4 regions of the Exiguobacterium sp. s142 genome follow, and region 1 is predicted to be linked to each of the others. Evidence: riboswitches for the same ligand, from Rfam matches in the RefSeq annotation. Region 1 holds a riboswitch; each other region holds the start of a gene.

Region 1 (3,989 bases):
GGACATCTTAAAACTATCATTTATAGTCAAGGTCGGGAAGACGTTCGCCTCGAGCCAGCTCTGTTCAGGTTGCGGCCATCAACACAAAGACGTGAAACATCTCGGCTTGCGTGAATGGACGTGCCCGAACTGCGGCGCCCACCACGACCGCGACGTGAACGCAGGACTCAATCTCAAACGAGAGGCCGAACGCATCCTGGCCTCTTCAACCGTCGGGACGACGGGGTTAGCCTGATCAGGTTTCGGTCGTTCGACCGGATGACTCAGGAATCCCTCACCTCCAAGCGCAGCGTAGGTGGGGGTAGTTCAACGAAACGAACGCGGAATCGCTCCGGGAGATGGACGTCGACGTCAAGCACGCGTGGGCATGCTACGCGCTCTGTCGAAACAATCAACCGGTCGGCTTTATGATGATTGGGGCCGAGAATAAGGCGGAGCGTTACGTCTGGCTCGACCGGTTTATGATTGATCTGGATGAGCAAGGGAAAGGCATCGGGTCAACATTTTTGCAACTTGCGATTGAGTGGATGCAAGATCGATTTGATGTCGATGACATCGTCCTCAGCCTGCATGCGACGAACGAACCGGCGAAACGATTTTACGCGAAAGGCGGATTCGTCGACAGCGGCTTGATTGATGAAGCGAACGGAGAAGAAATCTGGGTGTATCACGTAAAACAGGGATAACCGTCACAAGTCGGCTGTCCCTGTTTTTGTGATTCTTGTTCAATTATCGCTTCACCGTAAGTGGACGCAACTGTTTGACGCGGGCGAGGACGATCCAGCCGAGGATGGCTCCGGTCACACTCGAGGCGAGGAAGGCCGGGAAGAAGAACAATGCCCCGAACTCGGAGCCCATTAAGATTTTCGCATACGGGACGGCGATGAGCGAGGCAATGACGCCCGTCCCGATGACTTCACCGAGCGCAGCGAAAGCGACCCGGTTCGTCCGCACGTAAAATAGTCCGGCAAGCAAGGCGCCGATCATACCACCTGGGAAGGCGAGCAACGACCCGGTCCCGGTCATGACACGGACGAGTCCGGTCACGAACGCGACGAGGACGGCACCAATCGGACCGACGGTGACGGCGGCGATGACGTTCACCATATGTTGCACCGGATAGGCCCGGGCGACACCGGTCGGGATGGAGATGAACAGGGAGCCGATGATGGCGATGGCGATGAGCATCGCCATCCAAGTGAGTTGTTGAATACGCATGTAGTGTCTCCTTTCAAAATGAAAACGCCACTTCTCCAAGTGGAAAAGTGGCGTGGACAGACAGACGTATCCAAGCCACTTCCCTACGCTGGTATGAGCCAGATCAGGTTCGAAGGGTCCGGCAGTTGCCGTCTCAGCCCGAAGGCTCCCCTAGTGGTCGTTTATTGGTTTGAGTATAGCATAACGTTATTTTGTTGCCTCAATTTTTCGCGGTCGGAAGATGAAATAAATGATAACGCTATACAGGGCGTATAAAAACAGGGAAAACACGAGATTGATGACCCACGGGAGTGTACCCATAAATACGGTGACCGAGGCGTTACGGAACCAGCCGAGTGAAAGACATAGTCCGACAAAGCTGAGCACGATCGTCGTCCAAAAGCTGATATCTGGACGCCTCGACACGCGGCGAACGACTAGACCAATTATGAAGCTGAAGACAGCCGTCGCACCTAAATACATATAGAGTAGCGCATCGACCGGGTATGAATAATAGACAACGTCCATATTATTTCCTCCTAAACGAAGTGTGGTGAAAGGAAGTGAGGTCAGTGAGAGATGCGATCCCATGGCGTGACGAGTCTTACCGTGAACAGTTCGAGCACTGGCTCGATGGCCATGTGCCAGGCGTGACGTGGCGGGTTGTGAAAGATACCGACTTGACATACTTGATGTATGGAGAGTACGGAGCAGACCGTTACTACGCCAAGGCGGTGACAGCAATCAGTGGTGGCGAGGCTGAACTGTCGATGCATCTAGCCGAACGGCATCCGGGACTCGTCCCGGAGGTCATCGCCATTGCCGCGACACGCAACTGGCTACTTATGCGAGACATCGGCGGGGATGCACTTCGTGAATACCCCAAGCACAGTCGGTACAAAGCGGCTGTGCGTCAATATGCGAAACTACAGAGAAAAGAAGCGAATTACATGGATACGCTTTTGGCCTACGGCATCCCGGACCGGCGTCCGGCTCGTCTAAAAGAAGAGATACGGACGTATTTACCCGAGTTATGTACGGGGTTAGATCGAGATAAGGCAGAGGCGGTGCTGGCGCTCCAAGACGAACTCCTCACCATGTGCGACGAGCTCGCGACTGGGCTGCCGATGAGTCTCGAGCACGGCGACTTACATGGCGGCAACATCTTTTGGCGCGAACAGAAGGATGACTTATGTATTCTCGATTGGGGCGATGCGACCGTCACCCATCCGTTCTTCAGCGTCCGTGTGTTTTGGAACGCGCTCTACGACTTGTTGCCAGAAGACGATGAAGTCGCATGGTATGAACAGATTCAGAAGATGCGTACCGTCTACTTGGCTGAGTGGGAAGGTGTGGCGCCTCGGGACGTGCTATGGCGCCATTTGTTGATCGCTGAAGAGCTCGGTTGCGTGTATCGGGCACTGTCGTGGCATGTATATGTTACCAACTATCGGTATGATCCGTCCGAGTCAGCCGATAAACCGGCCCAATGGCTTAACTTGTTCCTCGAGTATCGGGACTTGAAACGTCGCGGTACGTGATCACTCGTTCTTCTCGAGCAGGTTTTCATAATCCGTCTCGTTCCAAAACAGCTGGGCGATCGACTCCGGTGCTTTCAAAATCTCACCGTCTTGGTCGTAGACGATAGCGTAGCCGTTTTCGATCTCAAAGACGATCAAGTCGGCCGTCACTTCCTTGACGCCGTTCCCGGCAATGATGACGTTCTCGATTGGGTCGCGTGCGACTTGAACTCCCCATTCGTCGAGCTCGACGATGAGCGCTGACGTGTAGGCATGGCGGTCGTAAATCGATTGAAACTCGTCTTGCGTCAATGTGACGTCGGTCGGGGGGGCACTCGTCCCGTATTTGCGCTTCTCAATCTCCTCAACGAATTGCGTGAACGACTCTTCTTGCCAAAAGAGTGGTGCGACCGACTCGGGACCGTTGGCGATCTCACCGTCTTCATTCTCATAGACGGTCGCGTACGTGCCGTCGTCGAGCTTGAACGGATAAATATCGGCGTATGTATGATGGATCCCGTCCCCGGCGATGACGACGCGTTCGAACGTCTCACGGAACGGTGTTAGCCCTTGGTTTTCGAGCGCTGCTAACAAGTCTTGGGCAGTCTCGTGTTGGTCAAAGACGTCTTTGAAATCTTCTCGTGTCCATTCGATCGTCGCTTCTTCATCTTGTTCGTTCATATCAGGAGAGACGATTGGTTGCTCGGCTTGATCGGTACAACCTGTCAGCAAGAACGCGCTTAAGCCAAGTAGTCCTAATCGTTTCATAAAACAACCCCCTAGTAAGTTACATTATTTCCCTATTTTACATTAGCGTAGCATGTATGAAATAGGATGAGAACCTGGATACTTTCTCATCTAGGGCAAATGGAATCGCTACCTCGTCTGGTTCAATCCACACAATCTGTACGATTGAACAGGGGAATGTCGACTTTTGGCGAACACATTTAGGAAACTGATTTAAAGGAGAGAGAGAGATGCCAAAACGAAAATTTGCCAATCGTCGTGATTGGGAACGCATATTAAAAAATCGATACGCACAAATGGAGGTGCGGGACGATCGCTTCTCGGGCACCGTCGCCCTCTTTCAAATTGACGCCGTCCGAGCCCCACAATATAAGATGCATCAAGGAAAGGAGTTCATCGTCGCCGACGCAGGTTACGCGTGGCTCCAGTACTTCTCAGAACATGAACCGTTCGGGGTGACCGTCATGTTCGATGACCGGGGCAACATCGTCCAATGGTACATCGATATCGTCGAGGGGATCGGGT
Region 2 (3,989 bases), on a different contig from region 1:
AGCTTTAACCGCTCAACGATAGGCGATGGACTCAATGGAAACCACCTCCTTCGGGTGCTTGTTATACGCCCAATGATTTGTCGGTCCATGCCCGCTGCCGATTTGTAATCCGTGGGAGATGGCACTATGGATGAACTGTTTCGCCTTCTGCGCGGCTTCCGTAACGGTATGCCCGTTCGCGAGCTCCGCTGTTAGCGCAGCCGAAAACGTGCAGCCGGTCCCGTGCGTATCTTTCGTCAGCAACCGTGGTGTCACCATTCGAAACGTATCGGTCTTCGTCATGACTAGGTCTTCGGCGAGAGGACCGTCCAAATGACCGCCTTTCAACATGACGACGTTTGCCCCGTAAGACAACAAGCGCTCAGCTGCTTTCATACGATCAGTGAACGTACAAATCGTCAAGCCGGTCAACACTTCAGCTTCAGGGATATTTGGCGTGACGACCGTCGCCATCGGTAACAGCCTCGTCCGTAGCGCGGTGACGGCGTCCCGTTCAAGCAAGGTCGCACCGCCTTTAGCGATCATGACCGGATCGACGACGACATTTTGAAATCGATGCTGCTCGATTGCGTCCGCCACGACGTCAATCAACTCACGATTGAACAGCATCCCGGTCTTGCACGCCGAGATGATAAAGTCTGATCCGACTGCATCAAGCTGGCGTGCGACGAGGTCGGCGGAGACGGCTTCGACACCGTGCACGCCACGCGTGTTTTGAGCCGTCACCGCGGTCACGACACTCGTGCCAAATACGCCTAATTCTTGAAACGTTTTCAAATCGGCTTGGATTCCGGCTCCCCCGCCAGAGTCCGAACCGGCGATGGTCAAGACTTGAGGCCTCATCGCGCGAACACCTCGATTCGGTCGCTCGGCAGGTCAGTTGACGTCATGGTAGCGAGTGCGTTGAGAAAGTGGATTGGGAAATCCCCCGGACCCGTCGCTGCTTCACTCGCCAACTCGCCGCATCGTGCATATCCGGTGAGCGCGGTCGAGGTTGCCGTCATCACGTCCGGTTCAACAGCAAGGAACGCACCGACGACCGCACTGAGTAGACAGCCGGTGCCTGTCGTCTCTGTCATGAGCGGATGACCGCCCAAAATCTCTAGCGTGACCGTACCATCGCTCACGAAATCCGTCGCACCGGTAATCACGACAACACAGCTATATCGGTTCGCTGCTCGTTCAGCGAGTTGTTGCGGATGATGTGTGCCGCTTCCGGCGTCGACCCCTTTCGTCGTCCAACCGGCATCGACAAGCGTGGCGACTTCCCCGGCGTTCCCACGGATGACCGTGACGCGGACGTCTCGCAAAATCCGTTCGACGACGTCGCGGCGGAACGGTGTCGCCCCGACACCGACCGGGTCTAGGACGACAGGGCGGCCCGACTGATTCGCGGCTTGTCCGGCGCGGATCATCGTCGCCTCGGTCATCGTGCCGAGCGTTCCGATGTTCAAGACGAGGGCGTCGCTCACCGTCGCCATGTCTGCCACTTCTTCGATCGCATCGGCCATGACCGGGGACGCACCGATGGCGAGCAATCCGTTCGCCGAGAAGTTGGCCACCACTATGTTTGTGATGTTATGGACGAGCGGTCGCTTCAACCGGACGGCTTCCCATAGATCCGGCCTCATTGTCCCACCTCAAGCGGCAGTTCCCACGATTCGAGTGTCCAGGCCATCTCCCAAAACGCGAGCTCATAGTAGCAACTTTTCAAAAACAGTTGCTGATAGCGAATCCGTTCTGACTCCATCGCTTGTCCCGCCAATTCGTCAAGTCGCTCGATCTGCTCTTCGACGAGTTCACGGAACCATTCCGAACCGTACGTCGCAATCCAAACAGAATAGATCGGATGGTCTGGCTCTGCGTCCTTCAAGCGCTCCCCGATCTCGTAATACACCCAGTAGCATGGAAGAATCGCCGCGAGCACGTCTCCGAGCGTCGGGCCGGCTTGTTGCATATGTAGCGTGTATGCATAAGCCGTCGGAGCTGGTTCGAACGTCGCCCACTCCATGTCACTCACCTCGAGCATCGTAAAAAATTCCCGATGCAACTCGTGCTCCGCCTCGATCGTGTGGAGGGCGTGCGTCAAAAATCGGCTCGCCAGCTCCATCGTCGGGGCAAGTGTAGCGCCCTTCGCCTGTACTTTCGAAAATTGATTCAAGTAGTACGAGTCTTGCATCACGTAATGCCGAAACTTCGCCTCGTCGAGCGTCCCGTCTCCGAGCGCGCGGACGAACGGATGGTGGAAACTCGCCTCAAACAAGGCGTTGGCCTCTTGGCGGATGTGTGCGGTAAATGTCATCGTATTCTCCTCCTTTGTATGAAAAAAGACGCCGCCTCCCATAACGGAAGCGGCGTCGGCCATACACAAAGAGTGTGAGAAAGGACGTTTCGCCCACTTCCCTCCGCTAGCGTGAACTAGATCAGGTTCAAAGGGTCTGGACCTTGTCCATCTCAGCCGCGTCAAGCGACTCCCCTAGTGGCAAACATTATGAAATTCGGTCATCTTCGACCACATCATATCAATCTTTTTGAAAAATGCAAACCCTTTAACGCGAGAAGCGACGGTTGAGCGCGGTCCCAAAATGCGAGAACCGTTCCGTCCCGAGCTTACGACGGTTCGAGGCCGCGAACACGTAATAATCGACCTTCCCCATAAAATAAATCAAGCGCAGTCCTGCGATAAAGAACGTGATGGTCGTGCTGATCGCAAAGCCGACCCCATACCAATCGATCCCGCGCGATAGTAACGACAACGTGAACAAGGCGTTCAATGTGAAGAACGATAGGTTGACGAACAACGCACCACGCCGGTCCTCAAAATAAAGCAAGAGCAGCGTCAGTACGAGAATCATCGCGTTCGCGAACGCGGCGAGCGTCGTCATCCGGAAAATTTGACCGACTTCTTCCGGGACACCAATCCAACCGACGAACACACCCGCCATCAGGATCGCGAACAAGGTGACAACACCTTGACTTCGCCCAAGTCGGATCAATTCATTTTTCAACACCGTCGTCATCGTCTGCTTCGCCTTCTCAATTTGGTGTAACGCCCCGCCATAATTGATCAAGCCGTAAAACGTTCGGTAGCGCTCGTAAAACCTTGTCTCGACAGCGACGACGAACAAGAGCTGGGTCGGGATGATCGTCAAGTACGACCAGAACACAGCCGTGTCATAATACGGATTGAACACGAACGAATCGGCAATCACCATGCGACCTTCACCAAACCAAATGATGAAGTTGGTCACCCAGATCCCAAGCACGTATAACACACCAATCGCGAACAAGTCCGGATACTTATCAAAGTACCGGAAGTATGAAAACTCTCGCGTCGCATACCTGAGCGGAAACGTCCGAAGCATCGCGAAGAATAGCCCGAACAGCGTCACGACCATCCCAACGGTAAAGCCAAACAGAAGCTCGAGGCTCGATGGGTTGACCATGAGACGACTGATCAAATAGACGCTCGCGACTGAAATAACCCCGCCTAGCAAGAAGCTGTAAGCGACCGCTTGATAAAATTTGGCGGCGCTCAAGAACAAGAACATGACCCAGATGACGTTGATGGTCATGAATAAGACGAACAGGACGAGCTTATAGGCGAAACTGAGCGGTGAAATCAGCCAAAACACGCTATACATGACGACGGCAGCGAGAATCGTCACTTTTAACATGCCGGTGAAGACAGGAAAGATCTCATGGGCTTTCTTTTCATAAAACAAATCGGCCACGTATCGCGTGACGACGAGCTGCTGAAAACTAAATAGAATTTGCGAGAAAATGAACGCGTAAGACACGGATAGCATAAACAGTGTCCGTTCCTCGAGTGACAACATCGGCATCTGAAACGCCAACCATTGAATCGTACCGACAACGAGGATGACAATCAGCCAAGGGCCCGATGTGACGAGACCGGAAAACGTGTACGCCTTCAGTCTTGAAGAGTAATAGTCTTCTTGAAACAGCTTTTGTAACTTAAACCCGAT
Region 3 (3,989 bases), on a different contig from region 1:
CTTAAAACAATTGGCGATCACGACGGCACGGGAAGGCATGGACGACGAGGCGCTCGCCGCTCATCCGGATGCGGGTTCGGTCTTCAAGATCGATACGGACGTGAAAGGGATGCCACTTTATCGGTTTGGACGTTAAGGAGGGACGGCTATGGTGAAGCGATTGCTCGTGCGAGCGGGAATCGGATTGGCACTAGCGGCGGTGGCTCGGGTCGGGATTCAAAAGATATTGGACGACCGGGCCCGGAAAGAAGACCATACGTATCTTGAACCAAAGTGGGACGAGACGCCGAGTGTGGATGCCGATAAGGATGATGACGAGGTCGGTTTGACGCAACTCGATTCGATTTATCGGGCCGAGTGGCAGGCGAACACGTATCCTCGCTCCGAGGCGGAACGGAAAGCGTTAGAAGAATAACCGGTACGAAGAACATATCCAGAGCTTTTTCTTCGGCCATCGAGGCCTCAGAAAAAGACAAATGGCCGCTAGATGGCGACCGTTTGCGTTGCTCGTTCGATGGCGCCCCGACTCCTGCAGGAAAGCAATCCGACGGAGACCCAGCAGCGACGCGAGTCGCGATGCGGCTCCGGGATTGCCTGCGGAAAGCGTGGGCGCCGGAAGGACGAGCGATAACAATCATGTTAGTCAACAAGAAAACACGCTCCTTTTGAGCGTGTATTTTTGTTGACAACGGACGTGATCCCGTTCATTATCTAAAATGTAATGATTACGATTTAAAGGTGGTATACATCATGAAACGAATTCCGATCACAGTCTTGTCCGGATATTTAGGAAGTGGCAAGACGACGTTGCTCAATCATATGTTGAACAATCGGGATGGTAAAAAATATGCCGTCATCGTCAACGATATGAGCGAGCTGAACATCGATGAGCGATTGATTGACGGAGCAGGTTTTTCACGGACGGACGAGAAGTTGGTGGAGCTGTCTAACGGCTGCATCTGCTGCACGTTGCGAGAAGATTTACTCGAGGCGGTCAGCGAGATTGCGAACGACCGACAGCTCGACGGCATCATCATCGAGTCGTCAGGTATCTCGGAACCGATCCCGGTCGCGCAGACGTTTACATATGCGGATGACGCCTTGGGTATCGACTTGACGAGCCGTGTGTATGTTGACGCGATGGTGACGGTCGTCGACGCATATCGATTTTTAAAAGACTTCAACTCGGGCGAATCGCTGCATGAACGGAAACAGGCTGTCGACACGGGTGACGTCCGGGAAGTCGTCGATTTGCTCGTCGATCAAGTCGAGTTTGCCGACATCATCGTCCTCAACAAGGCGGACCGGGTCACGGAACCGGAACTGCACGAGATCGAAAGTCTGTTGCGCGCGTTAAACCCGGCGGCGCGACTTTTGACAAGTACGTACGGGAACGTATTGTTGTCCGACCTGTTAGACGTGAACTTGTTCGACTTCGACCAGGCGATGCATGCCGCCGGATGGATCCAAGAGCTCGAGACAGACGACCATACCCCTGAAACCGAAGAGTACGGCATCAGTTCGTTCGTCTATCGCCGCCGCCGTCCGTTCCACCCGGAGCGTTTACATGCGTGGATCGAACAGTTCCCGGAAGAAGTCGTCCGGGCGAAAGGTTTTTTATGGATCGCCTCACGGAACGACATCGCTTGCCTGTTCTCCCAAGCGGGGTACGCGTCGACGCTCGAACATGCCGGCCGTTGGCTCGCGACGCTTCCTGACGCGGAACGAAAGCAGATGTTTGCCGCCGAACCAGAGCTTGAGGCCGATTACATCGAACCGTACGGCGACCGCCAGACGGAGCTCGTCTTGATCGGTCACCGAATGGACCGAGTGCGCGTCGAGCTTGAACTTGACGCCTGTCTACTGTCAGACGAAGAAATGGCGTCAGACTGGACAACGTTACGGGATACGCTTCCAGGAAACGGAATCGCGACGTTTTCATGATTTAAACGTTTACAATTCAGAATCGAACGGCTATACTTTTGCTTGCATGAACAACCGCATACATTGGACTACACTAGGGGTGCTTCGGCTGAGATGTGAGCATGGCTCCAATCCCTTATAACTCGATCCAGGTAATACTGGCGTGAGGAAGTGTGGCACTTTTTCTGATGGATTGATGATTGGATAAGTGGCCGCATTCTCATGGATGCGGCTTTTTTGTGTAACCAAATAAGGGGGGAATCATCATGAATCAACAATGTGGAACGAGCCCGATCGTCGGGTTCCGCTTTACGCTAAGCCCGATGACGTCAGAGTTCATACCGGTCATCAAAGGAGCACTCAAAGAAACTGATTTAAGCAACGTCTGGAGGCACACGGACGATGTGTCGACCGTGATTCGCGGTCGGGCCGAGCACGTGTTTGACGTCGCGAAAGCAGTCTTGTCACACGCAACGAAGACAGGGACCCACGTCTCGATGAGTGGAACGTTCTCGGTGGGCTGTCCGGGTGACACGGCCGGGGACAATCTGCTCGACGTAACGACTGAACCTGTGAACGGGCGGGTAGGTGCGCAATACGTCTCTTCACAGTTCGCGCTCTACCCGCTCGGTGATGACGATTACATGGACATCATCTATGAAGAGGTCGATTTCGCGAAAGCACGGGGTGTCTTCAATGACGCGATGCATTATGCTTCAGGAATTCACGGAGACATCGAGCCGGTGTTCGCGTTTTATGAGGCGACGTTCAACCGTGTTCGCGAGAAGTCGAGCCACGTCGTCATGACGGTCACGTTCAGTGTGAACAGTCCGTCACACGAGGGACGCATCGATGCTTAACTCATGGAAGTTGAAAGAAATCGTTTTGTTGTCGATTTTATCGGTCGTCTTTGCCGTCGTCTATTTGGCGTTCGTCCATGTGGGGAACTTGTGGGCCGGCTTGATCGGGCCGATCGCCTATGAATGGATTTTTGGGATTTGGTTCATCGTCTCGATTATTACCGCCTACATCATTCGAAAGCCAGGCGCCGCCTTTTTGTCGGAAGTGCTCGCAGCGTCGATCGAGATGATGATCGGCAATGCGATCGGTCCGCGCATCATCCTCGTCGGCATCATTCAAGGACTCGGCGCCGAAGCGGCGTTCGCACTAACCGGGTATAAGCGGTATGACTTGTGGGTGCTCATGCTCGCCGGATTCGGTGCGGCAGTGACGAGTTTCGCATATACGTACGTCATGGGAGGTCTCAGTGCGCTCAGTCCGACGTACGTGGCTTTGATGTTCGCACTACGGGCGACGAGCGGGATGCTCATCGCAGGGATCGGCGGGAAGATTTTGAGCGACTTGTTGCTTCGAACGGGTGCGCTAGAAGGATATGCCGTCACCCGGCAGAGGAAGGCACATGGTTGAGACCGAGCGTCTGGCGTTTCGTTTCCCGGGAGAAGAACGCGACGTATTGACAGATATCACACTTCGTCTTAAGGACGGCAGGACGCTCATCACCGGGGCGAGCGGGTCGGGGAAGTCGACTTTGTTCGCCTTGTTCAATCGGCTCTACCCGGACAACTGTGATGGGATTGTGACGGGGCGATTGCATCTATTCGGTCGGTCCTATGCCACGTATCGGCCTGGCGAGGTGAATCGCCGCGTCGGGACGGTGTTTCAAGACCCGGACAGCCAGTTCGTCATGCAGACGGTAGAGGAAGAGCTGATTTTCACGCTCGAAAACTTTTCGGTCGCCCGAAGCGAGATGATGGACCGTGTCTCAGCGATTTTGCACGAGTTACATTTGTCCGATTATCGCCACCGCACCATCCATGATTTATCAGGGGGCGAGAAGCAGCAAATCGCCGTCGCCTGTGCCTTGATCGGATGTCCGGAATGGCTCTTACTCGACGAGCCGCTCTCACACCTCGACCCGGCGACGGCACGTCGGTTCGTTCGCTGGCTCGACAAGTCCGCACGGAACGTCAATATCGTCGTCATCGAGCATCGTCCGTACATGTGGGGCGACTTCTTTGACCGGCACCTGGAACTCGTGAACGGAA
Region 4 (3,989 bases), on a different contig from region 1:
CGTTCGATCGGCTATCAAGTCATTGAGACGTCGACCGAAGACGGAGCTGGGATCGAGCTCATCCGCAGCGCGTTCAAAGACAAGACGAGCGTATTCGCCGGACAGACCGGCGTCGGGAAGAGTTCGTTGCTGAACGCGGTCGCACCGGAGCTTGAACTCGCGACTGGTAAAATTTCGAAAGCGCTTGGCCGCGGGAAGCATACGACGCGTCACGTCACGCTCATCACACTCGCGGACGGGTTCGTCGCCGATACACCTGGATTCTCGAGTCTTGAGTTCCCGGAAGAACTTGAAGTCGAGGAGATGCGTTGGTGTTTCCCTGAATTCGTCTTGCGGCACGATGACTGTAAATTCCGTGGTTGCGCCCATTTGAACGAGCCAGGTTGTGCCGTCAAAGCGGCGGTCGAGGCCGGAGAAATCGCTTCCACCCGCTATGCGAACTATGTTACGTTTATGGAGGAATTAAAAGATAGACAACGGAGGTACTAACATGATTAAAATCGCACCATCGATCCTGTCGGCCGATTTTGCCAACCTTGAGGCAGAGGTCAAAGCGGTCCAAGAAGCAGGGGCCGATTACATCCATTTTGACGTCATGGACGGTCAGTTCGTGCCGAACATCTCGATTGGACTGCCGGTACTCAAAAGTTTGCGTGACAAGTCGGACATGGTATTAGACGTCCATTTGATGATTGACCAGCCGGAACGGTTCGTCGAGGACTTCGTTCAAGCAGGCGCCGATATCGTCACGGTCCATGTCGAGGCGACAAACCATTTGCATCGCGTATTGCAACAAATCAAAGGAGCCGGCGCCAAGTGTGGTGTCGTCTTGAACCCACATACGCCGTTGTCATCAATCGAGCACGTGCTCGGTGATGTCGATATGGTGTTGCTCATGACCGTGAACCCTGGCTTTGGCGGCCAAGCGTTCATCGAAGCGGTCGTCCCGAAGATTGCGGCGCTCAGCGAGATGCGCCAAGCGCGTCGTCTCGACTTCGAGATCGAGATCGATGGCGGGGTAAATCCTGCGACGGCAAAACTTTGTATCGACGCAGGTGCCGACGTCCTCGTTGCCGGTTCAGCCATCTATAACGAACCGAGCTATAAAGACGCAATCGATAGCATTCGCAACGCGTCTCGTGTATAATCGTCTGTAGAACAACAAATATTGTCGCAAGGGGTGTCACATCTGTGGCTGAGAGGCATGAGCTAACCCTTTGAACCTGTTCCGTTCACACGGACGTAGGGATGTGGCGAAAATGCACGTTGCTACACGATAGCAGCATGGCGTTTACGTCATGCTGCTTTTTGTCGTTCACTCATATCAAGGAGGGAATAAGATGAAACAACGTTTAAAACTACAGGCGCTCATTGAAATCTCGCTGTTCGCCTCGCTCGGACTGATCTTTGACATGCTCATCCCATATCGGTTGCCGCAAGGCGGAGCAGTCAGCTTGGCGATGCTGCCGATTCTCGTGATGGCTTATCGGCATGGATTGAGAGGCGGACTCGCGACAGGCGCGCTCGTCGGGACGCTACAACTGTTATTTGGGGCCTATATCTTCACGCCGGTCCAGTTTTTACTCGACTACACGGTCGCCTACGGCCTCGTCGGAGTCGCCGGCATCTTCGCCGGGCAAGTCAAACAGTCGGCAAAAGACGGCGCCAAGAAAACGCTCACGTTCTATTTGATTCTCGGGGCGTTGATCGGCTCGGCGCTCCGCTACGTTGCGCACGTCGTCTCCGGCATCGTCTTCTTCGCCGAGTATGCGGAAGGACCGGTCGTCTTGTACTCGCTCGGCTATAACTTGACGTATATGTTGCCGTCGTTCCTCGTCTCGGCGGTCGTGATCGTGCTCTTGTTCACGTCGGCGCCGCGTTTCGCGACGCTCGCGACACGGGACATCAGATAATGCGTGTCTTGATTGTGGCTGCGAGCCCGGAAGCGGTCCCTGAGCTTCCTCGGAACGCCGATTACGTCATCGGCGTCGACGGCGGCTATCATACGCTGCTCGACCGTGGGATGAAGCCGGACCTGCTCGTCGGTGACTTTGATTCGTTCACAGGCACCGTGCCGGAGGAAGCTGTCCGTTATCCGTCTGAAAAAGACGTGACCGACCTTGAGATCGCTCTCGAGGCGGCACGAGGGAAAGGGGCGGACGTGATCGACGTGTACGGTGCACTCGGGGGCAGACTCGATATGACGCTCAGCAACGTCGGTCTGCTCGAGGCGTACCCCGAGATGCGGTTGTTCGCAGACGGGCAAGAAGTGCGCCTCGTCGGAAAAGGGGACTATCGTCTCCCGCGTCGTCCTGACCATTACTTGTCGCTCGTACCTTGGAAACGGGCCTCGGTCTCGATTCGTGGCGTCAAGTACCCGCTCGAGAACCATGACGTCGTCAGCCATGAGGCGCTGACGATCTCAAACGAGTGGTCGGCGGAAGAGGCGGATTTGCTCGTTCATAGCGGCAACGTCTTGATTATGTATATAAAGAAATAAACAAAAAAATCCCATCGGCGCATGCCGCTGGGATTTATTTCGTTCGTGTATGGTAATTATACGCGTTCAACGAGACCTGATTTAAGAGCGCGAGCTGAAACCCAAACTCGTTTAGGTTTACCGTCAACGAGAATGCGAACTTTTTGTACGTTTACACCCCAAGTACGTTTTGTCTTGTTGAGTGCGTGCGAACGGTTGTTACCTGACTTAGGTGACTTACCTGTTACGTAGCATTTACGTGCCATGCGTTTCCCCTCCTTTTTTATGTGGGTTCGTCCTAATAGACACTCGTTTATATTAGCATGGGTTTTTTCACGATGCAACTAGAAAATAACCGGATGACAAGAAAAAAACTTGACATTACGGATGAGGATTTTAATAATGAATGAGGGTTGCGGTTACAATTGACCGAGTTTAGGGGCATGTCCTTTTAATAACTAGGTACTTATTGTAGAATATACTGTAGGAATCATTCCGAATAAAGGAGGCTACTCCATATGGCAATTGAAATGAAGACAACATATGGCAATATTGATATCACGAACGACGTGGTCGCGACACTCGCGGGCGGTGCGGCGATGGAATGTTTCGGCGTCGTAGGAATGGCGTCACAAGCTCAACTGAAAGACGGGATCGCAGAACTGCTCAAACGTGAGAATTATGCGCGTGGCGTTGTCGTACGTCAAGATGGAGAAGACGTACATATCGATATGCACATCATCGTGAGCTACGGGACGAAAGTGTCGGAAGTCGCTTACAACGTGCAAAGTCGTGTAAAATACACGCTCGGTGAAACTTTAGGATTAAACGTTTCGTCGGTAAATATATTCGTACAAGGCGTTCGTCTGACGAATGACTGACGAGAACGAAGGAGGATTTGGTGTGGGGTTAAAACGTTTAGATGGATTGGTGTTTGCGCAAATGGTCGCAAACGGTGCAGCCAACTTGAGCCAAAATGCAGATTACGTGGATTCGCTTAACGTCTTCCCGGTCCCAGACGGCGACACGGGAACGAACATGAATTTGACGATGACTTCAGGTGCGAAGGAAGTGGCCGCACTCGACACAGCGAACATCGCTGACGTGTCATCGAAGTTTGCCCGCGGCCTACTTATGGGGGCCCGTGGGAATTCGGGTGTTATTTTGAGCCAATTATTCCGTGGTTTCGGTAAATCGATCGAAGGAAAGACAGAATTGTCGACACTCGACTTTGCCGAGGCACTCAAACGTGGCGTCGACACGGCATACAAGGCGGTTATGAAACCGGTTGAAGGAACGATTTTGACGGTTGCTCGTGAAGCGGCCGACGAAGCGCTCCGTGCCTCTGAGTCGACGAGCGACTTCAATGAGTTCATGGAGCAAGTGATCACGGAAGCGAAAGCGTCGCTCGAGCGGACACCTGATTTGTTGCCGGTCTTAAAAGAAGTCGGTGTCGTCGACTCAGGCGGTCAAGGTCTCCTCGTCATCTATGAAGGGTTCCTCGCGAGCC

Evidence for each region. Region 1 has a riboswitch for thiamine pyrophosphate ahead of thiW (energy coupling factor transporter S component ThiW). Riboswitches for the same ligand answer to the same signal wherever they lie in the genome.
Region 2: another riboswitch for thiamine pyrophosphate. It lies ahead of tenA (thiaminase II); the one in region 1 lies ahead of thiW (energy coupling factor transporter S component ThiW).
Region 3: another riboswitch for thiamine pyrophosphate. It lies ahead of KNP77_RS07470 (YkoF family thiamine/hydroxymethylpyrimidine-binding protein); the one in region 1 lies ahead of thiW (energy coupling factor transporter S component ThiW).
Region 4: another riboswitch for thiamine pyrophosphate. It lies ahead of thiT (energy-coupled thiamine transporter ThiT); the one in region 1 lies ahead of thiW (energy coupling factor transporter S component ThiW).

What each region holds. Positions count from the first base shown of each region.
Region 1 is NZ_JACSMB010000023.1:29,111-33,099, reverse strand. It holds partial or broken gene KNP77_RS14665 (zinc ribbon domain-containing protein) at 23-235, shown strand; partial or broken gene KNP77_RS14660 (GNAT family N-acetyltransferase) at 336-686, shown strand; gene thiW (energy coupling factor transporter S component ThiW) at 730-1,218, opposite strand; TPP riboswitch at 1,282-1,380, opposite strand; gene KNP77_RS14650 (hypothetical protein) at 1,405-1,725, opposite strand; gene KNP77_RS14645 (aminoglycoside phosphotransferase family protein) at 1,770-2,738, shown strand; gene KNP77_RS14640 (hypothetical protein) at 2,739-3,485, opposite strand; gene KNP77_RS14635 (ribonuclease FAU-1 family protein) at 3,695-3,989, shown strand, end outside.
Region 2 is NZ_JACSMB010000003.1:8,948-12,936, reverse strand. It holds gene thiE (thiamine phosphate synthase) at 1-74, opposite strand, end outside; gene thiD (bifunctional hydroxymethylpyrimidine kinase/phosphomethylpyrimidine kinase) at 13-843, opposite strand; gene thiM (hydroxyethylthiazole kinase) at 840-1,631, opposite strand; gene tenA (thiaminase II) at 1,628-2,302, opposite strand; TPP riboswitch at 2,384-2,488, opposite strand; gene pelG (exopolysaccharide Pel transporter PelG) at 2,550-3,989, opposite strand, start outside; gene pelF (GT4 family glycosyltransferase PelF) at 3,979-3,989, opposite strand, start outside.
Region 3 is NZ_JACSMB010000006.1:56,426-60,414, reverse strand. It holds gene KNP77_RS07485 (SMP-30/gluconolactonase/LRE family protein) at 1-136, shown strand, start outside; gene KNP77_RS07480 (hypothetical protein) at 149-415, shown strand; gene KNP77_RS07475 (GTP-binding protein) at 751-1,944, shown strand; TPP riboswitch at 2,010-2,110, shown strand; gene KNP77_RS07470 (YkoF family thiamine/hydroxymethylpyrimidine-binding protein) at 2,190-2,783, shown strand; gene KNP77_RS07465 (ECF transporter S component) at 2,776-3,351, shown strand; gene KNP77_RS07460 (ABC transporter ATP-binding protein) at 3,344-3,989, shown strand, end outside.
Region 4 is NZ_JACSMB010000001.1:395,914-399,902, reverse strand. It holds gene rsgA (ribosome small subunit-dependent GTPase A) at 1-489, shown strand, start outside; gene rpe (ribulose-phosphate 3-epimerase) at 491-1,147, shown strand; TPP riboswitch at 1,167-1,266, shown strand; gene thiT (energy-coupled thiamine transporter ThiT) at 1,341-1,913, shown strand; gene KNP77_RS02045 (thiamine diphosphokinase) at 1,913-2,500, shown strand; gene rpmB (50S ribosomal protein L28) at 2,557-2,745, opposite strand; gene KNP77_RS02035 (Asp23/Gls24 family envelope stress response protein) at 2,998-3,360, shown strand; gene KNP77_RS02030 (DAK2 domain-containing protein) at 3,383-3,989, shown strand, end outside.